Regions from separate parts of the Leptolyngbya subtilissima AS-A7 genome, predicted to be linked through region 1. Evidence: riboswitches for the same ligand, from Rfam matches in the RefSeq annotation. Region 1 holds a riboswitch; each other region holds the start of a gene.

Region 1 (10,179 bases):
GCCGCCGTGGCCGGGGATGAGAGCACCAGAGTCTTTGACCCCGGCATCTCTTTTCATCAGCGATTCGGTGAGGTCACCCAGCAGGCTGGATGTGCCCACCATTAGGCCGAGGGCAGCTCCAGTGGCAGGCCAGAGAGGCCATTGCAACCAGTGACTGCCAATCAATGCCACTACCATGCTGCCCAGCATGCCGAAGACCGCCCCTTCAACCGTCTTCTTGGGGCTGATGTTAGACAGCGGGGTGCGGCCAATAATTCTTCCAGCGGTGTAGGCCCCAATATCTGAAGCCCAAATGCAGGCAAAAGCTAGCAGAGTGATGACAAGACCGTAGGGTAAGCTATCGAGGGCAGGGGGCCAGGTTGCGGGCCAGAAGCCGCCCAGGGGCAGGGTGGTGGCGGTGTCGCCCAAGTCGCGCAGGCGCACCCAAAAGCTGGGTAGATAGCCGCCGTAGAACAGGCCTAGAATAGACGCTGCCACATCGGCAATGGTGGCCACCTGGGGTTGGAACAGCAGATAAAAGCAGATAAACGTACCGCTCAGCGGCAGCAGAGCGTCGGCTAAGGGCGGCGACAGGTGGGCAGTAATCAGCAGCAGCTGGCTTACCACTAGGGTAGTTTTGGCCGCCGGCAAGATGCCTTTGGCTTTTACCAGGGCAAAAATTTCAAGCTGCCCCAAGAAAATCAGCACCCCAAAGCCTAGGGTGAAGTACCAGCCCCCCAGCAAAATCATGACCAAGGCGACCGCGATCGCCACTATTCCGCTAATGATTCGAGGCCAGAGCATAGGTGGAAGTGCAGAGGGGGTTAAACAGAGCGTTGCCCCTAGTTATGAGGCAGCAACTGTCATGCAGCTTATTACACTGTGCCACATTCCCCTAGAGTCCCCGCCAGGAAACCAAGACAGGAGGCTAGCGGTAAGAGCAGGCCAAAGGTGTACCCGCCCGGTTGAACCTGTCTTTAGCCAGTAGAGGTGGCGAGCTGGGGATAGCCTGCTTCTACTAAGGCGCGATCGCGAATACGGCAAGAGTCACACCGCCCACAGGGCTCCGCACCACCCTGGTAGCACGACCAGGTTTGCTCGATCGGCACTCCCAGAGCCACCGCTCGACGCACAATATCTGCTTTAGAATCCACCACCAAAGGCGCAACCAGTTTGGGGGCATGACCTTCTAGCCCCGCCTTTGAGGAGAGCTGAGCTAACTGCTGAAAGGCGGCCAGATATTCAGGCCGACAGTCGGGGTAGCCAGAATAATCCACCGCGTTGATGCCCAGGTAGATCGCCTCGGCCCCCTTGGCTTCGGCCAAGGCCAAAGCCAGGGCAATAAACACCGTGTTGCGCCCCGGTACGTAGGTGGAGGGAATGCCCGCGTCAAGGCCTTCCTGGAGCAGCGGCTGGGCTAGGTCAGTGAGAGAAGACGCGCCCCACTGGGCCAGGTCGACATCAATGAAGTGGTGGTCTGCGATCGCAAAATGCTTCGCCACAGCCTTCGCCGCCTCTAGCTCGCGCTGGTGCCGCTGGCCGTAGTTAAACGACAGCGCCACCAGGTCATAGCCATCGGCGATCGCCTGGGCAGCGGCCGTAGCCGAATCGAGACCACCCGAGAGCAGCACAATGGCTTTAGAAGTAACGCTTGACTGAGCCATAGGGCAAATGAAGACCGGAGCGACTAGGTACCCATTTGTACGGTAGCTAGAATAGCCCAACGCTGCTCAAAAACCTATGGATTTTGGGTTTCTAGTACCGACAGATGACTGCGTTCTGCTGGAATCTTTGTCCCTTCAATCAATAGGTAATTACTCATGTTAAGTGCATTAAAGTCTGTGCTTCTTTAAGCAATAAGTCATTACTTATAGCAAATGTTTGGCGCTGACGAATCATTATTGTTAACAAAATAAGTCATGAGCTAATTTCCATTGCACCTTTAAATAGGGAGAAGTCAAGCTATTGAGAGAAAACAGCTCTTTACCTAGGATAGATACATTGAGTGCTGCTAAGTTTCTAGTTGACAGGCTCAGATTCTTACGCTTAAACTCAGTAAATCGAACAAGTCAGCCTAGTCTGCTAACCCTGTGTCTTTAGGTTTTTGCCTTTAAGTGTCTGGGTATGCAAGAGCGGGGGAACCAGTAAAGGGGCGTATTTCCGAGTTCTTAATACCCAAATTGAGGGTAATCGGAAGAGGACATCTCTCAGTCCTAGCCCGTCAGCTAACCTCGTCGGCATTGAGGGGAGATTGAATCGTCAGCATTTTTACTAATGTTTGGCTGTTTCAGTGTCCTAAGTCGTGTTAACACGGCTTGTTCGCTGTCCATGATTAGCCTCTAGGAGTGTTTCATGCAGCCCAAGTTGCGCACCCGTGCGGCTGCCCGTTCGGGGCAGACCAAGTCTGTCAAGCCGCCATTTCGCTTTCCGTTGGAAAGGATTGTCTTACCGGCGATCGCGTTTCTCGTCGTGCTGCTGGTTTGGTGGGTGGTCGCCACATTTTTCACCACGCTGATGCCTACTCCTGGGCAAGCGTTTATGGCCAACCTCGACTACATCTTTAATCCCTTTTTCCGGCGCGGGCCGGGCAATTTGGGCATTGGTTGGCTGCTGCTGGCCAGTTTGCGGCGGGTGCTGCTGGGGTTTTTGTTAGGCACGCTAGTGGCCATTCCAGTCGGCTTTTGGATTGGTCTATCGCCCCGCGCCATGATGGCCATCAACCCCATCGTGCAGCTGTTTCGCCCGGTGTCTCCGGTGGCCTGGTTGCCCATTGCCCTATCAATCTTTAACCTGGCCAATCCATCGGCTATTTTCGTAATTTTTATCACTTCCCTGTGGCCAACGGTGATCAACACCGCCCTGGGTGTGGCCAGCGTTCCTAAAGATTATTTAGACGTGGCGCAGGTGCTAGAAATGCCCCGCTGGCGGCAGATGACTAAGATTATTTGGCCAGCCAGCCTACCTTATATTTTCACGGGTTTGCGGCTGAGCTTGGGGATCGCCTGGCTGGTAATTGTGGCAGTTGAAATGCTCACTGGCGGCATTGGTATTGGCTTCTTTATTTGGGATGAATGGAACCGGCTCAGCCTTAGCTCGGTATTTTTGGCGGTGGTTGTTATTGGTCTCACCGGCCTAGTGTTGGACTACGGCATCACTCTGCTCGAGCGCTGGGCAACCCACCGTCCTGCCAAAGCTATGTAGCCTTCAAGCTAACTGGCAAAACCTCTCAGTTCACTGCTGAGCAAGTTCTTTAAAAAGCAGGTTTTGAGTAGGCAGCCAAACGCGGCTGGTCAGTCCAATCCCTTCTGACACTTCACAGACAACAAGGATTAAAGCCATGACGATGATCAACCGGCGATCGCTCTTGCAAGGGGCGGCTGGGTTTACGGCGGGGCTAGCGGCTTCGGCCTGTAGTCAGGCGCTGCGATCGAGCAGTCCATCACCTAGCGGCGGGGCGGCTCAGGCCGCCAACGTTGAGCAGGTGGTTGACCCGGCCAGTTTAGAGCGGTCCCACATTAAGGTGGGCTATGTGCCCGTTAATGACTGCGCTCCGTTTGCGATCGCCCAGGCCAAGGGCTTTTTTCACAAATACGGGCTGACGGTTGCCCTCAACCGCGAGGCCAGCTGGGGCACCTCCCGCGATGCCGTCATCTTTGGGCGGCTTGACGCATCCCCGGTAGTCTCTGGGGCCGTCACCAATGCTCGCGTTGGAGCCGAGGGTGCTCCCCAGGCTCCCATGTGTGCGGCCCTGACCATTCACCGACACGGCAACGCCATGACCATGAACCGCGCCATGTGGGATTATGGCCTGCGCCCCTGGCGGGAATATAATGGCGATCTGGAGGCCTTTGGTCGCGATTTTCGGGGCTATTTTGACAGCATACCCACATCTCAAAAGGTCTGGGCCGCGGTGCTTAGTTCAGCTATCTACGAATACTTCATTCGCTACATCTCAGCAGCGGCAGGGGTTGACCCGGTAGAAACGTTCCGCATCATTATCAGTCCGCCGCCGCAGATGGTCTCCAATATTCGCATTGGGGCCATGCAGGCTTACATGGTAGCCGAGCCGTGGAATACTCGCGCCATCACCGGCAACGAGGATGTCGGCTTTACCTTTGCCCACGGCAAAGAGGTGTGGCAGGGGCACCCCGACCGGGTGCTGGCGGTGATGGAAGATTTCATCAACGAAAATCCTAAAACCTACCGCTCCCTCGTCAAGGCGATGATCGAGGCCTGCCGCTACTGCGACGACCCGGCCAATCGCACCGAAGTCGCAGAGATTATCTCGGCTCGATCATTTACTGGGGCAAAGCCTAAATTTACGGAACCTGCCTTGGTGGGTAACTACAACTACGGCGGTTTTGATGGCAAAGATCGCACTTTTCAAATGCCAGATAGCACCGTCTTCTTTAAAATGCCCGAGAACCTGCCTCATCCAGCTGGCGACCATTCCACCTTTATGTGGCAGTCCCAGTCAATCTGGCTGATGACCCAGGCCACCCGCTGGGGGCAAATCGAGGAGTTTCCAGCCGATGCGGAAGCCAAAGCTAAGCAGGCCTGGCGCACCGATTTATATCGAGATATCGCCGGGGAAATGGGCATTGAGTGCCCAGCAGATGACTACAAGGTAGAACCTGGGGAGCTATTCATCGACGGTCTTGCTTATGACCCCAGCGACCCAGTGGGCTATTTAAACGGGTTTGAGATTCGCGCTAACCGTCCCCAGCGGATCTATATGGGGTGAGAGATGGCTGGTTGAAGGGCTGACATGTCAAGATCTTTAAACCGGCCCCCTACGCTAAGCCCGCTGCCCCGCAAACAGTCTTCCTTGCTCTAGATGCAATATTCAGGAGAAAACCATGGTCAAGTCAAGTCAATACTCACAGCCCTCTGAGCAACGGCAGGCTGAGCTTGGAACCGATTTTTTGGTCATTCAAGACCTGGTAAAGGCTTACCCTAGCGCTGGTGGCGACCCCACAGTCGTGCTCGACAACATCAACCTCACCGTCGGCGCCAACGAATTTATCGCTATTATTGGCCACTCGGGCTGTGGCAAATCGACGCTGCTCAAGATTGTCAGCGGCCTAGAGCAAGCCACCTCAGGCGGGGTGTTTTTGGAAGGGAAACCAATCAAAAAGCCAGGGGCCGATCGCATGATGGTGTTTCAAAACTATTCGCTGCTACCCTGGCTGACAGTGCGCGAGAATGTGCGGCTGGCGGTGAATGAAGTGTGCGACCATCTTTCTCCCCGCGATCGCACTGATCTGGTCGAAGAACACCTGGCGATGGTCAACCTCACCGACGCAGCCTTGAAATACCCTGACGAGCTGTCGGGCGGTATGAAGCAGCGGGTCGGCATTGCCCGCGCCCTGGCGATTCGGCCTAAGATGCTGCTGATGGATGAACCCTTTGGTGCTCTCGATGCTCTTACCCGTGGCCACCTTCAGCGCCAGGTGTTGGATATCTGGGAGCGCAACCCTCAGGCGGTGATGATGATTACCCACGATGTGGATGAGGCTATCTATATGGCCGATCGCATTGTGATGATGACCAATGGCCCCAATGCCCACATTGGCGAAATTTTGGAGGTGCCGTTTAAGCACCCGCGCGATCGCACTGCCCTGCGCGAATCCAAAGAGTACTTTGAACTCCGCAACCATGCCCTAGGGTTTCTCGACAGCTACTTTGAGCAAATGAGCTAGGGACGTCGAAAAGGAAACGCTGACCTCAACCCACTCGCTCTACTCCGCTAACACGTAGCGGGTGAGTACGCGCATGATTTCGTTGATGCGCCCGGTGGGTTGGGGCTTGCTCCACTCGCGCACTTCGGCAAAACCGAGGCGATAGAGTTCGTGGAGGATGCGCTCAACGCCGTGGGTGCTGCCGATGACCAAGATGCGAATGACCTCGCGCCCCGGCTCAGCAGCGGGTTCGATGGTGACTTGCAGAGCGGGATTGGACAAGACCGAAGGAATAAACGCTTGCGGCATAAGGACACCTTTATGTAATCGCTTAAGATGACAAGTGCATCATATAGCATCTGCGCATCCCATGTCATCTCTTGCGATTACATTTACGATGCTCTGCTCCTTTGGGACGATGGGGGCATGGGAAGAGCAGGAAAAGCGCTACGGGAAGTCCTCACGCAGTACGGCATTAGCCAAAATAGCCTCGCCGTCAAAATGGGTTTGCAGCGATCGGCTATCTACAAGTGGTTCCACGAAGAACGTGACCCCACCGCAGAGACAGTAGCGGATATTGTAGAAGCTCTAAAAGACTTAAGTGACGAAGCAGCAGCAAGTTTTGTCTATCTTTACTTAGGCGAAATGCTGAAAGGTGAGATCAACGAGCAGGACAAATCCACCTAATTGATAGGATAAATGCTTCAACTTTTAAAACAACCTGATTGAGCCTAGTTGAGTCTGAGTCTTGCCAGTCCAAGGTCTTAGCTATGCCTGAACATTAATACTCTGCTATCGAGAAATCTCAATATAAGGAACAGAGATATTACATGTACTTGGGGAATACTCTTAAGCAAGACCGATGTGATCTTATATGGTGCCGCCTAGCTAGGTGTAGTATTTCTTGCATGATGAGTTTGCGTAGTGCTTGCTCTGCATAGATAAAGCTTGTCTCGTTTTCATAAAAAAGTTAGTGATATTGAGTTGCAACTATGAGAAAGACATTAATTAAAGAGTCCGATTATTTTGTTGCATGGTTATTTTTTTTACTTAATATCGACAATCATTGGCATAATTTTTGGATTCGTCTGTGGCTTCTTTATGGGCGTGATTTTAGGGGCAGCGGGAATTGACATGGATATTATTACTGCTCCAACAGCAGTAATAGGATTCTTGGCTGGATTACCTGTTTCCTACATCACCTTTCGCCTAACAATTGAGCATTTCTTCATAGGCAAATTTTAGTAGCAAGTAGGGTAGACAAATTCAAGCTGCTCTAGTTAGCCCAATTCTTTAAAGCCGGACAAGTTCAACAGTTTTCACTGGAGCGATTGCCTATTTTTATCACTAACTACTCTTAGTGGTAAAAATAGGCTTTTATGGTATTTTGAATGTGTGTTTTTTTGAATAACAAGGAAAAAGGCTAGAAAGCTTATGAGATGGGGCGATTGGAATTTTAATGCAAGTAATCTCACGCTGAATCATACGGTTGAAGGGTATGAAATTGATTTGGAAGAAATAAATAGTAGTGCGGAAATGCTTGATTGGATTTTTCAGGTTCGCAACAAACAATGGGGTACACCGCAAGTTCTTTTTGACTTAATCACGGCATTTGAAGAAATCCTAAAGCCACAATCTAATTATTGCTCTTTTGGAGTAGATAAGCGCGCAAATGGCAGTGAACTGGCCAAAAGCTTTGCGAAAAAGCACAGGAAAGAATAATTAGGGCTCACTGAAGAAAATGGCATTACCCACGATTAAATTTAAGCTGCTCTGGTTGGCCTAACCTTCCTATCAGCCAGGCAAGCTCAGCAGGTTGCATTGAGGCGATCGCCTATTCTCTCCATTGGGCAATACGCTCAAAAACCAAGACCACGATCAGCTTTAGGGTGCGTAGCACTCAGGCGAGGCTCCGCGATCTTCACCAACCGTAGGGTGCATTCGCGCAGCAATGCACCACTTTGAGGTTCCACCCACCGTTGGGCACTTTGATACAAAGTGCATCCCTCGCTTCCATGCCCGACTACCGACGTTGCTACCAACCCGGCGGCAGCTTCTTCTTCACCCACGTTACCTATCAACGCTATCCCTGGCTCTGTACCGACTTGGGCAGGCAGTCCTTACGTCATGCCATCATCACAGTGCGGCAGAAGTATCCTTTTACCATTGATGCCTTTGTGCTCTTGCCCGACCATTTTCATTGCATTTGGACATTGCCTGACAAGGATGTCGACTACGCTAAGCGGTGGCGGTTGATCAAGCTGATGGTGACAAAAGCTTGCGGCCAGGAGTTAACGCTGCCATCTGAGAAAAGCCCATCGGGAGAGCGGCGTAGGGAAGGAAATTTGTGGCAGAGGCGCTATTGGGAAAGCTGCATTCGAAATGAGCAGGATTTTGTGAGCCATTGTGAGTACATTCACAACAACCCGGTGAAGCATGGGTTGGTAGAGTGCCCAACGGATTGGGCGTTTTCAAGTGTGCATCGGTATTTGCGGGAGGAGCGGTAGATACTCTGAGTGGTGCATTGCTGCGCGAATGCACCCTACAAGCTTGTTGGCATTTGCCTGACGGCGACCTGGTTCAGGCATCATAAGTGCCCTTATTAACCTCAGATCGCTCTCACAGGCGAAAGGATGCAGAGCCATAGCGCTAAAATGGGAAACTGCGTTGTTGCTACTCCCAAAGCCTAAACCTATGGCCGGTTCTGCTCGTCAATATCACATCACCACCTTCGGCTGCCAGATGAACAAGGCCGACTCCGAGCGTATGGCTGGCATTCTCGACACCATGGGCCTCACCTGGACCGACGACCCCTACGACGCCGACGTGGTGCTCTACAACACCTGCACCATTCGCGACAACGCCGAGCAAAAAGTTTACTCCTACCTGGGTCGCCAGGCCAGACGCAAGCACGAAAACCCCGACCTGACGTTAATTGTGGCCGGGTGCGTCGCCCAGCAAGAAGGCGAAGCCCTGCTGCGCCGGGTGCCCGAACTCGACCTGGTGATGGGGCCACAGCACGCCAACCGTCTGCAAGACCTGCTAGAGCAGGTGTTCGACGGCAACCAGGTCGTTGCCACCGAAGAGGTGGACATCATGGAAGACATTACCAAGCCCCGGCGCGACAGCACCATCACTGCTTGGGTGAATGTAATCTACGGCTGCAACGAGCGCTGCACCTACTGCGTCGTGCCGGGGGTACGCGGCATCGAGCAGTCGCGCACGCCAGAGGCCATCCGCGCCGAGATGGAGGAACTAGGCCGCCAGGGCTTTAAAGAAGTGACTCTGCTAGGGCAAAACATTGATGCCTACGGCCGCGACCTGCCCGGCTCTACCGCCGACGGGCGGCACCAGCACACCTTCACCGACCTGCTGTATTTCGTCCACGATGTGCCCGGCATTGAGCGCATTCGCTTTGCCACCAGCCACCCCCGCTACTTTACCGAGCGACTAATTCGCGCCTGCGCTGAGCTGCCCAAGGTGTGCGAGCACTTCCATATTCCCTTTCAGTCAGGCGACAACGACGTGCTGAAGGCGATGGCGCGAGGCTATACCCACGAAAAATATCGCCGCATCATTGACACCGTGCGTCGCTACCTGCCCGACGCCGCCCTTAGTGCCGATGCGATCGTCGGCTTTCCCGGCGAAACCGAAGAACAGTTTCAGCGCACCATGGATTTAGTCAACGACATCGCCTTTGACCAGCTCAACACAGCGGCCTATTCTCCCCGCCCCGGCACCCCCGCCGCCCTGTGGGAAAACCAGCTCTCTGAAGAGGTGAAGGCCGATCGCCTCCAGCGGTTAAATCACCTAGTGAATACGAAGGCGGCGGAGCGATCGCAGCGCTACGCGGGCCGTATTGAAGAAGTGCTAGTCGAAGCCGCCAATCCTAAGAACCCTACCCAGGTGATGGGTCGCACTCGCGGCAACCGCCTCGCCTTTTTCCCCGGCGATATTGCACTGCTGAAGGGCGAACTTGTGCCAGTCAAGATCACCGAGGTGCGCCCCTTTAGCCTGACGGGAGAACCGTTGCGGGTGGCTGCGATCGCGGGCTAACCACCTTCGAGGGTTTGTCTGAGAGCAATTGAGAACACCATAATTCGCTGAGCGCAGGGGCTAGTGCTGCTGCGCGGCATTGTCGTGCGATCGCTGCTCTAGCCCGATTATTGAGATTGCAGGCATAGAAGACGCGATCGCCCAATGCAGCTCGCCCAAAAGCCTCTAATTTCTGTGCCTTTAGCTACATTTCTGTGACCATGTCAGCAAAATATGACAAAATACTTCCAGAGTATTTTTGCTTATCGACTGCGTTGAGCATTTAGGCGGTTTAGGGCTAACAGCGGACACCACCATGAGACAGCTTAACTATCGACCTGCACCTCGAACCCTGAGGCTGTTGCGCCCCTCGTCCCATCAGCCCCGGTTCACTCACGGGCAAATTTTGACCTCCTACCTGTGCAGCTTTGTGGGTATTGCCGTTTTGGCCTACCTCACGGTCTACACCGGCTATCCCTTAATT
Region 2 (10,179 bases), 640 kb from region 1:
ATTGGGGCCGACAGCCCCCGTGGCCAATGCCTTGCATTATAGGGTGGGCATCCTTGCATCTAAAGTCTAAGCCGGAGGTATACCGTGGTTGATCTATCAGCCTGTCAAATTACAGCGGCGGGCGACCTGACGCGATCGCTCTGGCGACTGCTCAATCTGCTCCTACAGCCAACCTCCATCCTGCCGGTACTGGCCGTGATGATTGCTGCGCCCTGGATTGTGCGCCCCCGCCGGTGGAAGCGCCGGATTAGTTTGGCTGGAGTGCTGCTGGTGCTGCTCTACAGTCTGGGCCTATCTCCCCTAAGGATCCAAATGGGTGGAAAAGGACTGGCGCTGCTGATTCCTCGCGATGGCGGCCAGCCTGCCGATGCCATTGTGGTACTAGGCCGCGGGGGAGACTTTCGACCCAGCCGGGTGCAGGTGGCCGCCGAGTTGTGGCAGCAGCAGCGAGCCCCCCTCGTCTTTGCCAGCGGGCGCAGCGATGCCAAAGAAATTGGCCAAATGCTAAAGGCCACCGGGCTGCCAGCAGAGGCGATCGACGGCGAACCCTGCTCGGCCACCACTAACGAAAACGCCCTATTTACAGCGGCACTGCTGCAACCTCGGGGAATTCGACGGCTGATTTTAGTCACCGACCCGCCCCACATGGCGCGATCGCTCCTCACATTCCGCAGTTTGGGGTTCGAGGTCACGCCCCACCCCAGCCCCATCCCACGAAGTCTAGACAATCGCAAACGCCAATTTTTGGTACTGCGAGAATGGGCTGGACTAATCGGCTATGGCATGATGGGCCGATATTTTGCGCGAGAAACAGGGGAACCGGGGTTTGGGGCGTAGGGGATGATGGAGTGATGGGGTTACGGGGTGATGGGGTTTTGAATTAAATGTCTTAACGCAAAACTACTCTCTACTCCCTCACTCCTCACTCCCTTTCTTCCCCACTCCCATCAGGTACAGCAGCGCCATGCGCACGGCGACGCCGCTGGTTACCTGGTCGCTAATTAGGCTTAGGGCGGGGTCATCCATCAAGTCAGAGCTGATTTCAACGCCGCGGTTGACGGGGCCGGGGTGCAGCACTTTGACGGTAGGTTGGCAGGCTTGGATGCGATCGCGCGTTACCCCAAACCCTTGATGATATTCCCGCAGGCTGGGCAGCAGGTGCTGGGCCATGCGCTCCTTTTGCAGGCGCAGGGTCATGACAAAGTCGGCCCCTTCTAGGGCTGGGGCCAGGGTGCTGTGCTGCACGATGGCGCGGGGAATATCAATGGGCGATTGGGTAATAAAGGCGTCGGCGAAACCGGGGGGCAGCAGGGTGGGTGGGGCCGCCAAGTGGACCTCAGCGCCGCAGGCCGTCAAGCACCACAGGTTGGAACGGGCGACACGGGAGTGGAGAATATCGCCGACCAAGGCAATTTTCTTGCCTGCCAGCAGCGATGCTGTGGGTTGTTCCGGATCAAGGGTCAGACCCAGTGTGAATAGATCGAGCAGGGCCTGGGAGGGATGGGCGTGGAGCCCGTCGCCGCCGTTGAGCACGCCGACACCAGTGTTTAGCCGGTCCATTTCGGCGGCGATCGCCCCTGGCACCCCCGCCTCCTGGTGACGAATCACCATTAAGTTGGTGCCCATAGCCAGGTAGGTCTTGGCGGTATCTAGAATGGTTTCACCCTTGGTGAGCGACGAGGTACCGGGGGCAAAGTTGAGCACATCTGCCGACAGGCGCTTGGCGGCTAGCTCAAAGCTGCTGCGGGTGCGAGTGGAGGGTTCAAAAAACATGTTGGTAACCACCAACCCCTGCAGGGCGGGCACCTTACGGGTGCGACGCGACAGCACCTGCCAAAAGCTCACCGCCGTTTCCATCACCGTTTCAAACTCCGCCGCCGTAAAATCAGCCAGCGACAGCACGTGTCGTCGATTCCAGGAAGCACTTGCCATGGTCCGTTGTCCCAACCCCGTTCAATACCGTCCCCACCATACCCGGCCCGGGGCCTCAAGGATGATCTTCGGGATGATTTCTCTAGCGCTGCTGGCTCTGCTGGGGGGGTGCGTGGAGAATGAGGCCGAGTCAGGAATAGCCGCGTCAACCCCTACCCAATCGACTGCCAGCCCTAGCCCCAGCGAACCACTGGGCAAGGAAAGCTCAGGCCCCATGGTAACCTTGCCTGACCCCACCAATGAGCTTGTCGCTGCCAATCGCCTGATGCAGGCCAAGGCCCGACGGCTAGTCGTGCCTGCCGACCCAGTCGCCGTGGACCTCTACACCCTCGACGATCGCTGCGAAGGCTACCAAACTGAGCCCATTCAGGTACCCCGCCAGCAGAGCATGGAGAACACCGTTGCCCTAATCATGGCCGAGCAGGTAACTCCAGAGCTGACCCTCTCGGGCTACCGCACCAGCTTTAACCCAGAAACCAACACCGTTACCATCGACCTGCGAGTGGCCCGCGACTCGCGCCGAGTGCTGCAATCGCTGTCGGTATGTGAGCAAAAGGCCCTGCTGGGCAGCCTACGAGAAACCCTGATCAATCAGCCCGATTGGCGAATTGAGGCTGTGACGTTTACTAACCGGGGCAACCCCCTAGTGCTGTAAATCTCCAGCTTTAAACAACAGCACGTCCGTCCAGCAGATCCGCGTAGGGCAAGTAGCCTTAACTTGAGCTGAAGCTTTTATTAGCTACAAAGTTTCAACTTCCCAACACCTATACCAATTTAGGTATCCGTCTTATTTCCCCAATACTAATTGTTTGGAGGTGTTGTATTGGCAGCTAAAAAACTCCGGCTCAGGCAGGTTCAGAGGCTTTAGAGAAAAGTTCAACCTCTTGACTGCTATCGTTGGGCACCAATAGGGTTGGACAAGAAGCATGCTTTGACACATAGTCACTCGTGCTGCCCATTACGAGTTTTTTCAAGCCCTTTTTGCCGCTGCTGCCCATCACAATTACGTCGGCGCCCCAGGTTTTAGCGAGCTGACAGATAAACGAGCCAGGCTCGGACATTTCACAAATAAAATCTGCTGAGACATCTCGTTTTAGAGCCTCAGCGCGCAACTGTTCTAGCCATTGTTTAGTCTCTTGAGCTCGCTGTAGCCGGGCAGCCTCCTCTTCGTGCTGCATATTAGTAGGGCTTTGCAGGCCTACTCCAGCATCAATCAGCTTCCCCAGGTTGTCGTGGGAGCTGATATTGAGGCTGTGAACCAGTTGTAGCTGCCCTTGGGAAGACTGGGCTAACCCCAGGGCATAGTCAAAAACGCGATCGGAGGCGGCAGTGCGATCGAGGGCCACCAGAATCTTTTGATAGCTCACAGTTTCTTCCTCAAGAATATAGGTGGCGAAGTTGCTTAGAACGTCTAATGGAGCTGCTCAAGTGGGGGTAGACACGATCGCCCCACCATCACCCAAGAACAAATCGTGGCTATGACACCTAGATCAGCAACATAGGTTTTTAGGGGCATAGCGAACCCTAACCAAATAGGACGGCTCCACGGTTGAAGGTCCAATGCCTAGTGCTGATCTACGTCGACGAGGTGCTCAATTTACTTGGGTAGCCCCAGTACAGAGCACGGGGTCTGAGAATCTAGCTGCTGCACCAAGCGGTGCTTGGTGTTGTGACAACCCACCAGTAGCACTTCAGCCCCGATCTCCTTGGCTACCTGGCTAAGCTCGGTCGCAACCTGACCTACCCGCAGGTGGGCGTTGAGTGAGCCGCGCCATTCACTGGCCAAGCAGCGAGCCTGCCACAGAATGCGATCGGCATTGGCAATGGTTTTAGGGCGAGTTTTATCGACAACATAGACGACATGCACTAGCACAGGGTTAGGCTTAGCCAAACGGGTTTGATGAGCTACGCATAGGGCCAGATCGAGGGCTGCCTGGCTATGGGCTGAGCCACTGTATCCGACCACAAAATTGATCGTTTGCTCGTCTGTATTGGGGCCTGTAACAGGCGGTTTCGGCCGCAGTAATAAAACAATATTCTTTGCGAGATCGCGACGACCTAGGGCCGCCTCTAAACGCATAATCATGGGCTTGATTGCCGCCTCGGGAGAGACCTGAGGTGCATTCAGAAATGGCTGCCTTGATGGGGCAGTGGTGCGCGATTTGAGCTGCATGAGACCCTCCTGGAGCCTAGTCATGAACAGCGAACAAGCCGTGTTAACACGACTTAGGACACTGAAACAATCAACGCATTAGCGTAAATGGTGATAGTTCAGTCTCCCTCAACGCCGACGAGGTTAGCTGACGGGCTAGGGTTGAGAGATACCCTTTTCCGATTACCCTTCATGGGGGTTTGAGAACTCGGAAACACGCCCCTTTACTGGTTCCCCCGCTCTAGCCCCCTGGAGGCGACTAGATTAGGCTGACTTGTTCGACTTCTAAATTGTAGAAGGGAAAAATGAAAACCGTCAACACAATCCTTGCGTTATGTGACTATTTGTATCTCGCGATACACCTGGGCAATAAAACAATAGTTTTTTATTTTTTGGGTGAATTTACTGACACAAAATAAAGCGCAAATCAAGATAAAAAATATTCTTAAGAAAACCATTTATTTCTGATTGAACATCTTCCGTTAGAAGGATTCTTTGGCTTTGAAGTGGTAGAGGATAGGTCGCGATCGCAGCCTATCCCCCCCGTCAGGCCTAGCGATACCCCTGGGGCCACTGGCCCAATCGCAGCCTAGCCTCCTTTGGACCTAGCGCTTGTTCTGAGTCAGCTGAGCCAGCTGGTCGACTTCATCTACAGCCAGTTGCCAACCCAATGCCCCAGCGTTTTGAGCGGCCTGGTGAACATTTTTAGCGCCTGGGATGGGCAGCACATTGCCCTGGGCCACTAGCCAGTTGAGGGCCACTTGGGCAGGGGTACGTTCATGCTTTTCGCCGATTGTTTGAAGTGCCTGAATAACAGGCTTGAGTTTGGTTAGGCTCTCCTGGCTAAAGCTAGGACTGATACGTCTGGCACCAGCGGGTTTGAGGTCAGTTTCAGGAGTGTATTTGCCGGTGAGTAACCCTTGGGCCAGGGGGCTGTAGGCCAGAATAGTGATGCCCAGTTCCCGTGCCGCTTCCATCACGCCATTGGTTTCAATTTTGCGGTTGAGCAGCGAGTACTGCACCTGGTTAACGGCGAGGGGAATGCCCCATTCAGCTAAATAACCGTGGGCCTGGCGCATCTGACTGGCCGGGTAGTTGCTCACTCCGACGGCACCAATGCGGCCCTGCTTCACCTCTGCTGCTAGGGCTTGCATGAGGTCTTTTTGGCTAAGCAAAAAGCTCAGCGGTGAGTGCACTTGGTAGAGCGCTACCGAGGGCACCTGAAGGCGATCGAGGCTGGCGGCCAGCGCATCTACCACCGACTGCTGAGAAAATCGCCAGGGCAGCGGGAAGTACTTGGTAGCAATCACAGCCTGCTGAGGACGCTGCTGCATAAACTGACCCAGCAACCGCTCTGACTTGCCAAAACCGTAGATTTCAGCAGTGTCAAACAGAGTCAGGCCAGCGTCGAGACAAGCCTCAAAGGCGGCGTGCAGGTCGCTGTCGCTATAGGCTTTACCGTAATCCCAAAACAGGGAGTCGCCCCAGGCCCAGGTACCTACCCCCAATGCCGGTACAGTGGGGCCATTGGGACCGAGGGTAATGGTTTGTAGGTCAGTAGTTAGAGGCATCGTAAAAGTTCCTTGAAGGGAGCGGTAGCTGGCATAGGATGAAGACAGCAATATTGTAAACTTTGGTTAAAAAGCTTTCGGAAATCTCTAGCGATCGGATGATTTGGAGCTTGATTGGTCCCGTTTTTTCCATTAATTTTCTATTCCCCAGGACTGGATTTTTATGAATCGCCGTCGCTTACTTCAGGCCGTGTTGTGTCTTTGTCTGGCCTGGCTGAGCTGGGTAATATCTCCCGCCCCGGCTTTAGCCCTGGGGGGTACCCAGATATCCCTGGGGGAGCCCGCTCCAGAATTTACCCTGCCAACCAATGCTGGCGATGGGGAAATGTCGTTGGCTGACTTTCGCGACCAGTGGGTAGTGCTGTATTTTTACCCCCGTGACTTTACTTCGGGTTGCACCATTGAGGCCCAGCGCTTTGAGCGCGACATTGCTGAATACAAAGCCCGCAATGCTCAGGTGATTGGCGTTAGTGCCGATAGTGTTGAGTCCCACGCCGAGTTTTGCGATTCGGAGGGGTTAGAGTTTCCGCTGCTGTCTGACCCAAAAGGAACGGTGAGTAAAGCCTACGGCTCATGGCTAGGAGCAATGTCGCTGCGGCACACCTACATCATTGGCCCCGACGGCACGATGCGGGCTCGCTTTTTAGGGGTGCAGCCAGTGATTCACAGCCAAGAGGTGCTGGCAACGCTGGATGAGTTGCAGCAGGAGGTGTAGGGGAATAGGTGGCCTAGCCTCTTGGTTGGGCCGGGGTTAGAGTCAGTCCCCACAATTCTTTGCAGTCTACAGGGCTGAGAGTACGGGTGGCGCGAAGGAAGGCCTTGAGACGGTAGGCCTTATCTTTTGGAGCGCGATTGCTCCCCAACAACTTGTGATCTGCCCGACAGGCAAAAACGCCCTTGGGGGTCTACACCATTACAAGATCCCTAAGGCAGCGCCTCGCACTGCCCTGGGGAAATAGACTCTGAAACAGTGATACAGTAGTCGATCTTTGTTTTGGGCCAACTCTAAGGGGGAAAGGGCGCATGAATTCGCTCGGACGACATATTTTGGTTGAGTTCTTTGGCTGCTCGTCAGACATTCTCAACGACGTACCGTTGATTGAGAGCAGCATGGTGGGGGCTGCTGCCGACGCCGGAGCCACGGTAATTAGCTCAGTGTTTCACCATTTTTCGCCCTTTGGGGTGTCAGGGGTAGTGGTGATTCAAGAAAGTCACTTGGCCATCCACACCTGGCCTGAGTACCGCTATGCGGCGGTCGATCTGTTTACCTGCGGCGACACCGTCAACCCCTGGATCTCCTTCGACAAGCTCAAGGTCGCTTTCAAGGCCGACTACGGCTCGGCTCTAGAGATGAACCGCGGCCAGCTCGAACTGCTGGAGCGCATCGACGTTGACCTGGGTGAGCTGCGCGACGAGATCACCAACAAGCTGGTGACCCCAAAACAGAGCCGCAGCGTCTGGTTTACCGACAAGAACGACGATATTGCGCTGTCGATTCGCCACAAGGGCGATCGCATTTTCCGCGAAAAATCGCCCTACCAAACCGTCGAGATTTTCGACACCTTTGCCTACGGCAAAATGCTCACCATCGACAACATGGTGATGTGCAGCGAAAAGGATGAAAACGCTTATCACGAGATGATCATCCACGTGCCCATGCTGCTAAATCCCACCTTCAAGGATGTGCTGGTGATCGGCGGCGGCGATGGCGGCAGCGTGCGCGAAATTTTGCGTCATCCCCAGGTAGAAAAGGTCACCATGGTCGAAATTGATGAAGCGGTAGTGCGGGCCTCGAAGGAATTTTTGCCCTCGCTGTCGGGGGCGCTAGAAGACTCTAAGCTCGACCTGCGCATCGAAGACGGCATTGCCTTTGTGGCCAACGCCCCCGATGCCAGCTACGACCTCATTGTGATCGATTCCTCCGACCCGGTGGGGCCTTCGGAGGGGCTGTTTAGCACGGCGTTTTATCAGCAAGTGCATCGTATTCTTAAGCCTGGTGGGGCGATCACGGCTCAAAGTGAGTCACCTCGGTTTAACCAGCATGCCTTTGTGGACATTCACCACTGTTTGAAGGGCATTTTTGGCTACGATAACGTGTATTGCTATTTGGCGTTTATTCCCACCTACCCAACGGGCATGTGGAGCTTTAACTACGCGACCAAGGGCGCGGCTCACCCCATCCAGGGCATGGATGCAGCGAAGTCTGAAGCCTTTGCCGCCGAGCACAGCCTGCAATACTACAACGTGGGCATGCACCAAGCTGCTTTTGCACTACCCACCTTCGTGCAGAACATGCTGAAGGCTTAACGCAATAAACTAGGAGATTAGGAGAAGCATTCTTTGCTAATCTCCTATCTCCCTTCTACGGAGCAGTGTAGGTTGCCGTTCTCAGGTCAAGCTAGCGTGGCTGTTGCTCAGATCGAAGTACCAATAGAACAAATTGCTGAATTTTGCGATCGCTGGCAAGTTAGTGAGTTTTCCTTGTTTGGCTCTGTTCTCCGCGATGACTTTCATGGTGGCAGCAATGTCGATGTGATGGTGCAATTTCGCCCAGCGGCTCATCCAACCTTTCGCACCCTCGACCAGATGGAAGCAGAACTGACGGTTCTATTCTCTAGAAGAGTTGATCTGATTACGCGTCAAGGGATAGAAACTAGTCGCAATTACCTACGGCGCCAAGCCATTATCTCCTCCACCCAAGTAATTTATGCAACGGGATCTTCAATTCCTGCTTGACATGCTTCAGTCAGCGGAGCTGATAGCGGCTTACATCGGTCAATATTCAAAGACCGATTTTGTGGCGGATATTCAACTCTAAGATGCGGTCATTCGCAAGATTTTAGTAATTGCTGAAGCGGCAAGACGTGTCTCAGAGACAACTCGACAAAACTTGCCCAATATTTCTTGGCAAGAAATCAACGGTATGCGAAATCGCTTAGTTCATAGTTACGATGATATTAACCTCGATATTGTTTGGGAAGTAGTTCAATCAGAAATTCCTCCCTTAATTGAAGAATTAAAGGTACATATCCCTCCCGAAAAGTGAGAAGATCACGTTGCGATGACTACCTCAACTGCCAATTTGCAAACCTTCGACCCCAGTGGTGTCGGCCTCGACAACGGCAACCTCTACGGCCTGCCCTGCGACTACGACACAGCGGGCATTATCATCTTCGGCGTGCCCTGGGAAGCGACGGTGTCGTACCACCAGGGCACCGCCCAGGGGCCCCAGCGGGTGCTAGAAGCTTCTCCCCAACTCGATCTATACGATCGCGACAATCCTGAGGGCTGGCGCCAGGGAATTTATATGCCGCCGATTCCCCAGCATTTGTATGAGCTCAATCAGCAGGTGCGAGAAGCGGCGAATCGCGTCATTCAAGCAACGGAGGAGGGCGTGGCGATCGCGACCCAGCCCCTGCTGCAAACCGATCTCGACAACGTCAACTACGCCTGCGAACAGATGACCGGCTGGCTTTACGCCCAGACCGCCGCCGCTCTCGACCAGGGCAAGCGGGTAGGAGTGATTGGTGGCGACCACAGCGTGCCCCTGGGTTACCTACAGGCTCTGGCCGAGCGCCACCCTGACTTTGGCGTGCTGCATATCGACGCCCACGCCGACCTGCGCCACGGCTACCAAGGCTTTCGCTACTCCCACGCGTCAATTATGTACAACCTGCTGAAGCTGCCCCAGGTGAGCAAGCTGGTGCAGGTGGGTATTCGCGACCTGTGCCACGACGAGGTGGCGCTGATCAAACAGTCTGAGGGGCGCGTTGTCACCCACTACGACTCGGTGGTGAAGGAAAATACCTATCGGGGTATTCCCTGGATGCAGCAGTGCGAGGCGATCGTGGCGGCCCTGCCTGAGAAAGTCTACGTCAGCTTCGACGCCGATGGCCTCGACCCCAAGCTCTGCCCCAGCACCGGCACCCCCGTCCCCGGCGGGCTAGAGCTGGAAGAGGTATTTTGTCTGCTGCGCCAAGTGGTGCGCAGCGGGCGGCAGATTGTTGGCTTTGACCTCTGTGAAGTAGGCGACGGCGAGTGGGACGGCAATGTGGGCGCTAGAGCCGTTTACAAGCTGTGCTGTTTGATGGGGCTATAAAAGGGTTTCCAGCAGAAATCTTGGCTCCCTAGAGCAGCAAGATGTTTAAGCGAGGAAACGCCGTGGCATTATGATAAAAGTAGCTGTGTTGTTTTGAGTCTTAAGAAAGCACCTATGGACATTCTGTCGTTCGGCTGGGTTTCACTACTGGTCGTCTTTACCTTTTCTTTGTCGATGGTGGTCTGGGGTCGCAACGGTTTCTAAACCCAGCGTCTATAGCTATGGAAGCAACTGTACAAGCTCAAGCTTTTAGCATTTTGGCCACCATTGCCCTGGTGCTAATGGTCGTCGTGACCGGCGGCGTGGCCTATCTAACCGCCGCCGACTGGCGCGATCGCCGCCGCCGCAAAAACGACGAGCAGACCGCCAAGCGCGATCGGCAGACCTCCAAACGGCGCGCAAAATCTTAGCTTGGCCAAAATCGT
Region 3 (10,179 bases), 270 kb from region 1:
CGCGATCGCGTGCTGGGTCCTGTAACCAATATTCTCAGCGACCTCAAGGCCAGCACCGGCAACGAGTTTTTGCTCAATACCGAGCTCCAGCAGCTGGAGCAGGGCATTCACACCATAATTGATGACTTTCGGGCGGGCATTGTCTCGCTGCCCGAAAGCCTCGATCGCGTCGTCAACCGCCTAGATGAGTTTGGGCTGATGGCGGCTGACGTGCTACCCGACGGCCATCCCCTCACCGAAACCTTTTTGCGCCGCCTAGAGTACATCAAGCGTGGGCTGGCCAGTACCCCCACCGAGCGGGCGGCGATGCTCAGCAAGCTGCGGCCCAATGTGGCGCAGCTGCTCGACATTTTTGATGACAACAGCCCTGCCTATAGCGAGTTGAGACGTCTGGCTCAGGGCGGTAACCTCGATGCCCAAGCTTTGATCGATCGCTTGGCCCAGGCCCCCATTACCCCGGCTTTGCGCAGCAGTCTAGCGGCGATCGCTCGCAAGGTCGAAGTCACCGCCGCCGACGCCCGCGATGACGTGAAGCTGTTTGGCCTCGAACTCGAAAAGTGGTTCGATCGCGGCATGGAGCGAGCCACCGGCGTCTACAAGCGCAACGCTAAGGCAGTCGCGCTGCTGATCGGCATTGCCACAGCGGTCTCTATCAACGCCGACTCATTTCACATTGCCACTCGCCTGGCCGTAGACCCGATTCTGCGCAACTCGATTACCCAAACTGCCGACCAGCTGGCAGCTGAATCGACCGGAAATTTTGACCAAGACATTAAACAGGTGCAGACCGCCGTCAACCAGGCCCTCGACGAGATTCCCTTTCCGCTAGGCTACAACGAGGTGGTGGTGCAGCAGCAGCTAGTGGCCGAGCAGTCGTGGCCGGTTCCCTTTGTGCCGCGCCGTCTGCTGGGCTGGCTAGTCAGCGGATTTGCCATTTCTATGGGGTCGACCTTCTGGTTTAACGTGCTGAAGAAGGTGGTGAATGTACGGAATACGGGGGATAGGGGGAAGTAGGTAAGGGGATGAGGTAGATAGGGAAAATGAGGAAGATGGGGAAGTGGGGGTGACTATGGATTTGAATACGACAGCCTCTAGTCAAGAAGCATTATTGGCATCCTCAGGGCAGGAATATGTCTGTGGTCAGGCGCTCAACCTCTATAAAACTGACGGGTTGGAGGGGTTGGTGACCCAGGCAGCGGTGGGGCGGCATCTGCGGCTGATGCAGGCATCCCCCCAAGCTTACGCGGTGATCCTTCGCGAAGATGATTATTCTGGCTGGATCAGCGCTGCTGATGTCGATACGCTCAAGCCCGCTGAGCAGCCCTATCAGCCTGTCTCCCTCGATCGCAGCGCCATTGAACCTCGCCTGCCGGAGGCGATCGCCTTTACGCAACGGGCGATGGCTACCCCCAACACTTACCTCTGGGGCGGCACCGTCGGCCCCAACTACGATTGCTCAGGGCTGATGCAGGCAGCCTTTGCCTCGGTGGGCATTCGTCTGCCCCGCGATTCATACCAGCAGGAGGCCTTTACCCAGCCCATCGGCTGGGATGAGCTGCTGCCGGGTGACTTAATCTTTTTTGGCACCCCAGAACGCACTAAGCATGTGGCCCTCTACCTGGGTCAGGGCGACTATATTCACAGTTCAGGGATTGACCAGGGCCGCAACGGCATTGGCATCGACTCATTAACCGATCTGTCGCACCCGGTGAGCGAGGCTTACCATCGGCAGCTGCGCCGGGCGGGGCGGGTGATGACCAGTTACTGCCCAGGGGGCGCGCTATAGTCCAAGCAGCGTTTGCCTGTTTGAGGGGTGCTCTTGTCGTTTTTGCATGCTGCTTGGCTAACGCGCCTAAAGCCCCTAGCTCGCTGGGTGGTAGTGGGTGCGGCGATCGCCTTCTTACTCCACACCCTGGTGCGCCACTGGGCTGAGATTAGTGCCCTGCGCATTGGCCCCCAGGGTTGGAGCCTGTTGCTAGTAGCCCTCGGCATGACGCTGCTAGCCCACATCTGGGCCGGCTGGGTGTGGAGCTGGACCCTGCAAGCTCTGCAACAGCCCGTTACCGGCAGCTGGAGCGTTCTCGTTTATCTGCAAACCAATCTGCTGAAATACTTACCCGGCAACGTCTGGCACTTCTTTGGCCGAGTGCGTGCCCTACGCCATGTAGGGGTCGACAACGGCTCCGCCATTATCGGCACTGCCCTAGAACCCCTCCTCATGGCTGCCGCCGCCTTGGTCGTGGGCATTGCCACCACCACTCACTACTGGCCCTTTCAGCTTTTGGGCCTGGGCATCGTCCTCGCCACCCTTTCCCCCCGCTGGCTCAACCCTCTAGTCACTCGCCTCAGCTGCTCTAAAACTGCCCACCAACCTACCGAAGATTCGGTGTTGCTGAATCGAGGCATGAACCGGCAAAACCTCCAGACTCTGCATGGCCCCCTAAATCCCCCAATTCTGGGGGACTTTGAGACTCTGCCTCCCCCCAAAATTGGGGGGCCGGAGGGGCAAATCATGCCTGCGTTAAGCAACGCAGAATCTTCTCCCCCATCTTCCCCCACTCCCGGCCTTCGCCACTACCCTTTCAAGCCCCTACTCGGCCAGCTCGGCTACGTAGCCCTGCGCGGCCTTGGCTTTTGCCTGGTGCTTAGCGCCGTGACACCGCTAGCGGCGAGCGACTGGCCCAGCACCATCAGCGCCTTTAGTTTGGCCTGGCTGGGTGGGCTAGTGGTGCCGGGCGCACCGGGAGGGCTGGGCGTGTTTGAGGCGATCGCCCTCAGTCTGCTCCAGGGACAGTTCTCTGCTGCCGTAGTGCTCAGTGCTGTGGTGCTATACCGGGTGGTCAGCACCCTGGCCGAAGCTCTGGGCGCGGCCTTGGCCACTTTAGATCAGAGGCTTTCCAGTACACTCAAATAAATTGTTGTACTCCAAACGGCATGGATTGCGGTCTTTGCCGACCTCACCCGTTGTGCCGAAGCTGCTATGCCATCTATCCATTCCCCCTCAGTTTCTGCACTGCCGGCCCTCGTGGCCCCCGTCGACATTTCGGTGGTGGTGCCGGTGTACAACGAGTACGAGAGCTTACCCGCCTTAGTGGCGGCGATCGCCGGGGCGCTTGATGGGCTGGGCTACAGCTACGAAATTTTGGGGGTAGACGATGGCTCCACCGACGGATCGAGCGATCGCCTACGAGAGCTAGCCCAGCAATATCCCCAGCTGCGCGCCGTGATCTTACGCCGCAACTACGGCCAAACCGCCGCCATGGCCGCCGGGTTTGACCATTCCCGGGGTCAAATCGTCATCACCATGGATGGCGATCTGCAAAACGACCCCGCCGACATTCCCCGTCTGCTCGATCGCCTCAACGAGGGCTACGACCTAGTCAGCGGCTGGCGCAAAAACCGCCAAGACAACACCTTCACCCGGCTAATTCCCTCCAAAATTGCCAACTGGTTGATTGCCGGTGTCACAGGGGTTGAGCTGCACGACTATGGCTGCTCCCTCAAAGCCTACCGGGCCGAGGTGATCCGTGACCTCAACCTCTATGGCGAACTGCACCGCTTTTTGCCTGCCCTGGCCTTTATCGAAGGGGCTCGCATTACCGAGATGCCCGTCACCCACCACGCCCGCCGCTTTGGCACCAGCAAATATGGTCTGGGCCGCACCCTGCGTGTGGTAATGGACATGCTTACCGTCTACTTTATGAAGAAGTTTCTTACCCGGCCCATGCATGTCTTTGGCAGCCTGGGGCTAGCGTCGATGGCGTTGGGCGTTGCCTTGGGAATTTATCTCACCCTGGTGAAGATTTTGGCTGGTCAGGATATTGGCGATCGCCCCTTGCTGGTGCTGGTCGTCGTGCTGGTGCTGGCGGGCATTCAGCTGTTTAGCTTTGGCCTGCTGGCCGAACTGCTCATGCGCACCTACCACGAATCGCAGCAGCGCCCCATCTACCGGGTGCGTGAGGTGGTCAGCAATGCTTCATCCCCAGGGTTGGCCCTTCCTGTTAACCCCGGAACCAGCGGCCCCTAGGCCTTACAGATTGTTGATTTCGGGCAGATGTGCCAAATTCGCAGTCAATTCAATGGTTACGCGGCCTAAGTCAGCGCTCGTTGAGAGCGATCTGATGCGGAGGAACCAACTTTTGGGGTTATCTCAGGGCGAAACGCATCGCCAGAGAAGGGGCTCTCTCACCTCTCGCCCGTCAGCTAACTCCGTCGGCCTTGGGAGAGAACATCTGGAAGCTTTTTCTAACGCTATCCATAGTTCTCCTAGGATAGTTAACACCCTCGATAAAGGTTTTGTCTAAGGGTTTCGTTTAGCACCACAACAGGAGACAGGCTATGGAAACCTGGTCTGAGATCACCGCATCGGTGGTCTTTTTTGGGGTATTGGCCCTAATCGCCACCGAGCACATGCACCTCACCGTTGCGGCTCTCTTGGGCGCAATGCTGCTGATATTTTTTCATGTGCTGACTCTTGAGCAAGCCATTGGCTACATCGGCAACAGCCACGCCACCCTGGCGCTGTTTTTTGGGGTGATGGTGATGGTGCGGGCTTTTGAACCCACCAAGATTTTTGAATATTTAGCTACCCAAATGGTGATTATGGCCCGTGGGGAGGGCAAGCGGCTGCTGCTGGGCATTGTGGCTATTACCACCCCGGTCTGCGCCATGCTGCCCAACGCCACTACCGTCATGCTGCTGGCGCCGCTGATTCCGCCTATGGCGGCAGAGCTCAACATCAACTTCGTGCCCCTGCTGATCTTGATGGTGTTTGTGGCCAACAGCGCCGGTCTGCTCACCCTGGTGGGCGACCCGGCCACCTTCATTGTGGGCGACGCGATCAACATGAGCTTTTTGGAATATCTCACCAAGCTCAGTCTGGGGGGCGTAGTGGCGATCGCCACTATCGTCTTCATGCTGCCCATCCTCTTTCCCAACACCTGGAATAAAAAGCTGGATGACCTCGACCACCTACCTCATCCGGTCATCAACCATCCCCGGATGCTGGCCCTGGGTGGCCTGATTGTGGCCCTGGTACTAGGGCTATTTGTGGTAGGCGAAAGCCTGCCAGTGCCAGTCTCTCCCCCTGCGATCGCCCTACTGGGGGCCGCTCTCTGCCTGCTGCTCACCCACCACAGCGGCATCGACACCGTGCACAACATTCTGCGCGATGTCGACTGGAGCACGCTGATCTTCTTCATGAGCGTCTTTGTGCTGATTGGCGGCCTGCAAGAAACCGGGGTGATCAGCTCGGCCTCAGGGCTGCTGGGGATCGTAATTGGCAAGAACATTGCCCTAGGCTCGATGCTGCTGTTGTTTGTCACCGGCATTCTCTCCAGCCTGATTCCCAACATTCCCCTGGTGGTGGCGATGGTGCCCTTGCTGAAGGAATACTTGGTCAACGTCAATTTGGCCGGGCCGGAGCTGCTGTCGCCCGACTTCGCCGGACAGATCTCGCCCGAGATTTTGCCTCTGTTTGCGGCCATGATGTTTGGCGCTACCCTGGGCGGCAACGGCACCCTGGTCGGCGCATCGTCAAACATTGTGGCGGCGGGGATTGCTGAACAGCACGGCAAGCCGATTTCGTTTCGACAGTTTCTGAACTACGGCCTGCCGATCATGGCGCTACAGTTGATTACTATCAGCGCCTACGTGGGCATTCGATTCCTGCTGTAGGTGGCTCGACCCAGAGCAATTCTATCTGTGGGCTAGAGCCGAGCCGAGTGATCGTTTACAGGCAGCTAACTGTATTAAGGGTGCGTTACTCCGCTATGTGATGCACTCTTACTTTTGCAGCTTTAAGAAGTATCAAATGGTAGAACTCTATCGAGAAAATTTATCTGTGCTCAGAACAAAAGCCTCTCCTTATGAAGGTGTGAATTATCTACAGGAGAGTCAATTTAGCCCTAGCAGCTAACAGTTATTCTAAGATCCTGTCGAGGGGTAGATGCTTTTAGGGCGATCGCACAACCCTTATCAGCGATCGCCGTTTTTTGGTAAGCGAATGATTTTTTTATGGTTTTTGGTCTAAATGTAGATCTATCAAATTTAGGGGGATCATCTCTTCCTTGCGAGCGACTTCACTTTATAAAATTATCCTTAGGTTGGATTGAGAGCTTGTGAAGCTTAGAGTTTAATCTCTCGCTTTTTCGATCTGTCTTTCTAGGCTCAAACCTTCTCAGCTTAGAAAGAACCATCAAAAAAGTAAGAGGCGCAGAATTCTGGGTCACAAGCCAAGATTCTTTTGCCGTCAAAAAGCCATCGCGAATCTTGTACAAGATCCAAACTTGAGGTCCGTCATGAAAAGACTATCCATAGGAACGATTTCAGCACTCTTTCTAGCAGGGGCAGTTGCGCCTGCTGTTTTGGCCGATACCCACGGGACCTTGCAGTCTCAAACCCCCAGTCAGGGCCAAACTCCTGGGCAAATGCAAACTCCTCGCCAGGGTCAAAATCCTGGGCAGGCTCCCACCCAAGCGCCTGAGCGGGTACCTGGGCAAAGTCCAGAAGCTTACCCCAATGAAACTCCGGGTAACCAAGTTCCTAGACAAACTCAAACCCCTCGCCAGGGCCAGAATCCTGGGCAGATGCAAACTCCTCGCCAGGGCCAAACTCCTGGACAAATGCAAACTCCTCGTCAGGGCCAAAATCCTGGACAGGCTCCTACCCAAGCGCCTGAGCGGGTACCTGGGCAAAGTCCAGAAGCTTACCCCAATGAAACTCCGGGCAACCAAGTCCCCAGACAGTCTCCGAACTCTGGGCAGGGCCAAAATCCTGGACAAATGCAAACTCCTCGTCAGGGCCAAAATCCTGGACAGGCTCCTACCCAAGCGCCTGAGCGAGTACCTGGGCAGAGTCCGGAAGCTTACCCCAACGAAACTCCGGGCAACCAAGTCCCCAGACAATCGCCGAATTCTGGGCAGATGCGGACTCCTGGGCAAACCTCTGCGCCCAGCGCTGAGTTTGACAGCATGGGCACCGGCATGGGCGCATCTCTCTCCAGCGATCTCGTGAGCCCGTTCCAACTGGCTTACATGGCCGTTAGGGGCGAGCTAGACGCCGGCAGCGATGAAGGCTACTCGGTTTATAAAGCGCGCCACGGCACTGCCGAGGGTCAAAACATCGTTGAAGCTGCTATCAACCAGGGCTACATCAGCAGTGACCTCATGGATGACCAGGGCTACATCAATAGCGTCAACCAAGTCCTGAGAATGCAAGCTGAGACTTGGAGAGACTAACGCTCTCCAGTTAGCAGAGCTCTAGGGCCAACCTGTTACTCACATAGGACTCCCGTGCCGGTTCGATCGCGATCGACCAGCACGGGAGTCCTGTTTCTAAAGGGGTTAGAAGTCCTCTGGCAAAAATGTCTAGAAGCAGCGGCTGTGTCAGCGATCGCTCAAAAAGTTTAGGGCTAAGTCGTAGCGATTCCGACTTTGTGCCGGTAGAATAGTTAGAACCGATACATTTGCCTGATCTGCTCCGGAGCCGGATCACTTGTCGGTAGCTAGCTTCCGGAAAAAATCTACCGTCGATTTAGCACTTGCCGTCTACTCAGTGGGAGTCACCATGAGCAACCCGCCTAGCCACGATCGCATCTTAATCTTTGACACCACTCTGCGGGACGGCGAGCAGTCTCCTGGGGCCACCCTCAATGTCGAAGAGAAGCTGGTGATTGCGAAACAGTTGGCGCGGCTAGGGGTTGACATCATCGAAGCCGGGTTCCCCTTTGCCAGTCCTGGCGATTTCGAGGCGGTGCAGAAGATTGCCCGAGAAGTCGGTACAGAAAACGGCCCCACCATCTGCGGCTTGGCCCGTGCCACCAAGGGCGACATTGAGCGGGCCGGAGAAGCGATTAAGCCCGCCGCAAAGGGACGCATTCACACGTTCCTCGCCACCTCCGACATCCACATGGAGTACAAGCTGCGTAAGAGCCGTGAAGAGGTGCTGGCGATCGCTCCCGAGATGGTGGCCTACGCCAAGACCTTCACCAACGATGTCGAGTTTTCGCCCGAAGACGCGGGCCGCTCTGACCCCGAGTTTTTGTACCAGGTGCTGGAGGCGGCGATCGCCGCTGGGGCCACCACCGTCAATATCCCCGACACCGTCGGCTACCTGACGCCGAGTGAATTTGGCGACCTGATTCGCGGCATCAAAGCCAACGTGCCCAACATTGATCAAGCCGTAATCTCCGTCCACGGCCACAACGACTTGGGCCTGGCGGTGGCCAACTTTCTTGAAGCGGTGAAGGCTGGGGCGCGCCAGCTCGAATGCACTATCAACGGCATCGGCGAGCGAGCCGGCAATGCTGCTCTTGAAGAACTGGTGATGGCCATGCACGTGCGCCGCGCCTTCTACAATCCCTTCCTGGGTCGCCCCGCCGAGTCGGAGGAACCCCTGACCGCCATTGACACCCGCCAGATCTACAAGACCTCGCGCCTGGTATCGAACCTGACCGGCATGTTTGTGCAGCCCAACAAGGCGATCGTGGGGGCCAACGCCTTTGCCCACGAGTCGGGCATTCACCAGGACGGCGTGCTCAAGAACAAGCTCACCTACGAGATCATGGATGCCACCTCCATTGGTCTCACCGACAACCAGATTGTGCTAGGCAAGCACTCGGGCCGCAACGCCTTTCGCACTCGTCTGCAAGAGCTGGGCTACGAATTAGATGACCAGGCCCTCAACCGCGCCTTTTTGCGCTTCAAAGAGCTGGCCGACAAGAAAAAAGAAATCACCGATTGGGATATTGAGTCGATCGTTAACGACGAAAGCCGGCAGACCCCCGAGCACTTTCACCTCGACCTGGTGCAGGTTTCCTGCGGCGACAGCGCTAAGCCCACCGCCACCGTCACCATTCGCACCCCCGATGGCCAAGAGCTTATGGATGCTGCGATCGGCACCGGCCCAGTGGATGCGGTCTACAAAGCGATCAACCGGGTGGTCGATATTCCCAACCAGCTGATCGAGTTTTCGGTGCAGTCGGTGACCGAGGGCATCGACGCGCTGGGGGAAGTGACCATTCGCATTCGCCACGGCGATCGCGTCTTCTCGGGCCACGCAGCGAACACGGACATTGTGGTGGCTTCGGCCCACGCCTACCTGCACGCTCTCAACCGTCTGTACACGGCGTTGCAGACTGGGCAAGCCATCCATCCTCAACGGGAAACGGTGACGGCTTCACTGTAAAAACTACGGGGCAAGTTGGGGCTGATTCGCTACTAAGGGGGTTATGCCTATTCCTGTATAAAAAACAACTAACAAACGATAAATGACAATCCCCAAACAATAAATGTAAGATCCAGTCTGAGAACCAGTTTGGGATGGATGATAGTTATGCGATTACCCATTGGCAAGCTAATCGTCAGCCTTGGCGCTATCCTGGCATTTGGAACGCTACCAGCCCAAGCACAAGTTTCAGAACGTCAAGTTGCAGCTTTGGTCGAGGCGCTTCGTCAAGCAGCCCCTCAAACAGGACGTGCCGATGACGGGCTCTATAGTGACTGGCAGATTATGCCAGGGAACATCCCCCGGTGGTCAAAGTCATGCATTGGTCGAGAGCTGTCGCCGGCTGAGTTTGAGGCTAGCCCAGACGTTGCCCGTTCGGTTGTGACCTGTGTGATGCGAGATGTGCTGGCAGAGGAGTATGGTGCTAGCGGTAACAATGAAATGCTAGCGGTGCGGCGATCCGCTGCCTGGTGGATGCGGGGTGACCCATCTCAGTACAACAGTTCTGAAATCGCAGAGTACGTTCAGAAGGTCGTGACGGCCTATGAGGGGCAGCAAGGGACAGCGGCAGCGACAGCGGCGCCTCAATCCTCTCCGCCTTCGGCACAACGACCGCCCCAGTCATCCGAGTTTGATCGCTATATGGCGGCAGGATATGAAGCCACAGAGCAACGCGATTATGAAACCGCGCTGCTCTATTTTCAACGGGCCTTAGATGAACGTCCTAATAATTCCTTTGCCCAGCAAGCCATCCAAAATGTTGAGAAGTATCGCACGGGCACTTCTGAAAATCCGTCTGGTAGTCAACCTGAGCCTAACCCCCAGTAACCTATGAAAATTTTGCTTGTTGGTTTGGCCGCGATCATTTCTGCTGTCGGTGCCTCTGGTGCGCTGGCTCAGTCTAGTTCAGTAGACTGGGTTGAGGTGACGCAAAATGCTGTGGGCGATCGCTTC

The links. A riboswitch is a leader RNA that binds a small molecule or an ion and turns the genes downstream of it on or off. The one in region 1 is predicted to bind cyclic di-AMP.
Positions count from the first base shown of each region.
Region 2: another riboswitch for cyclic di-AMP. It lies ahead of NC979_RS01520 (universal stress protein); the one in region 1 lies ahead of ntrB (nitrate ABC transporter permease).
Region 3: another riboswitch for cyclic di-AMP. It lies ahead of NC979_RS03135 (SLC13 family permease); the one in region 1 lies ahead of ntrB (nitrate ABC transporter permease).

Region 1 covers NZ_JAMPKY010000001.1:951,255-961,433, reverse strand. Annotated here, with positions in the region: gene NC979_RS04340 (phosphatidate cytidylyltransferase) at 1-783, opposite strand, end outside; gene queC (7-cyano-7-deazaguanine synthase QueC) at 957-1,643, opposite strand; cyclic di-AMP (ydaO/yuaA leader) riboswitch at 2,075-2,234, shown strand; gene ntrB (nitrate ABC transporter permease) at 2,332-3,180, shown strand; gene NC979_RS04325 (ABC transporter substrate-binding protein) at 3,317-4,723, shown strand; gene NC979_RS04320 (ABC transporter ATP-binding protein) at 4,839-5,681, shown strand; gene NC979_RS04315 (hypothetical protein) at 5,721-5,969, opposite strand; gene NC979_RS04310 (helix-turn-helix domain-containing protein) at 6,087-6,347, shown strand; gene NC979_RS04305 (hypothetical protein) at 6,762-6,905, shown strand; gene NC979_RS04300 (hypothetical protein) at 7,095-7,382, shown strand; gene NC979_RS04295 (REP-associated tyrosine transposase) at 7,676-8,167, shown strand; gene miaB (tRNA (N6-isopentenyl adenosine(37)-C2)-methylthiotransferase MiaB) at 8,355-9,716, shown strand; gene NC979_RS04285 (HPP family protein) at 10,012-10,179, shown strand, end outside.
Region 2 covers NZ_JAMPKY010000001.1:309,368-319,546, reverse strand. Annotated here, with positions in the region: gene NC979_RS01540 (ElyC/SanA/YdcF family protein) at 85-837, shown strand; gene NC979_RS01535 (aspartate carbamoyltransferase catalytic subunit) at 916-1,932, opposite strand; gene NC979_RS01530 (hypothetical protein) at 1,931-2,587, shown strand; gene NC979_RS01525 (universal stress protein) at 2,778-3,299, opposite strand; gene NC979_RS01520 (universal stress protein) at 3,530-4,105, opposite strand; cyclic di-AMP (ydaO/yuaA leader) riboswitch at 4,204-4,365, opposite strand; gene NC979_RS01515 (aldo/keto reductase) at 4,690-5,655, opposite strand; gene NC979_RS01510 (peroxiredoxin) at 5,819-6,370, shown strand; gene speE (polyamine aminopropyltransferase) at 6,679-7,962, shown strand; gene NC979_RS01500 (nucleotidyltransferase domain-containing protein) at 8,059-8,391, shown strand; gene NC979_RS25265 (HepT-like ribonuclease domain-containing protein) at 8,483-8,701, shown strand; gene NC979_RS01490 (agmatinase family protein) at 8,717-9,754, shown strand; gene petN (cytochrome b6-f complex subunit PetN) at 9,869-9,958, shown strand; gene NC979_RS01480 (hypothetical protein) at 9,976-10,164, shown strand; gene NC979_RS01475 (16S rRNA (cytosine(967)-C(5))-methyltransferase) at 10,178-10,179, shown strand, end outside.
Region 3 covers NZ_JAMPKY010000001.1:682,035-692,213, forward strand. Annotated here, with positions in the region: gene NC979_RS03115 (hypothetical protein) at 1-1,014, shown strand, start outside; gene NC979_RS03120 (C40 family peptidase) at 1,070-1,786, shown strand; gene NC979_RS03125 (putative bifunctional lysylphosphatidylglycerol flippase/synthetase) at 1,820-2,914, shown strand; gene NC979_RS03130 (glycosyltransferase family 2 protein) at 2,981-4,027, shown strand; cyclic di-AMP (ydaO/yuaA leader) riboswitch at 4,080-4,232, shown strand; gene NC979_RS03135 (SLC13 family permease) at 4,339-5,676, shown strand; gene NC979_RS03140 (hypothetical protein) at 6,300-7,238, shown strand; gene NC979_RS03145 (2-isopropylmalate synthase) at 7,567-9,186, shown strand; gene NC979_RS03150 (hypothetical protein) at 9,334-10,053, shown strand; gene NC979_RS03155 (surface-adhesin E family protein) at 10,057-10,179, shown strand, end outside.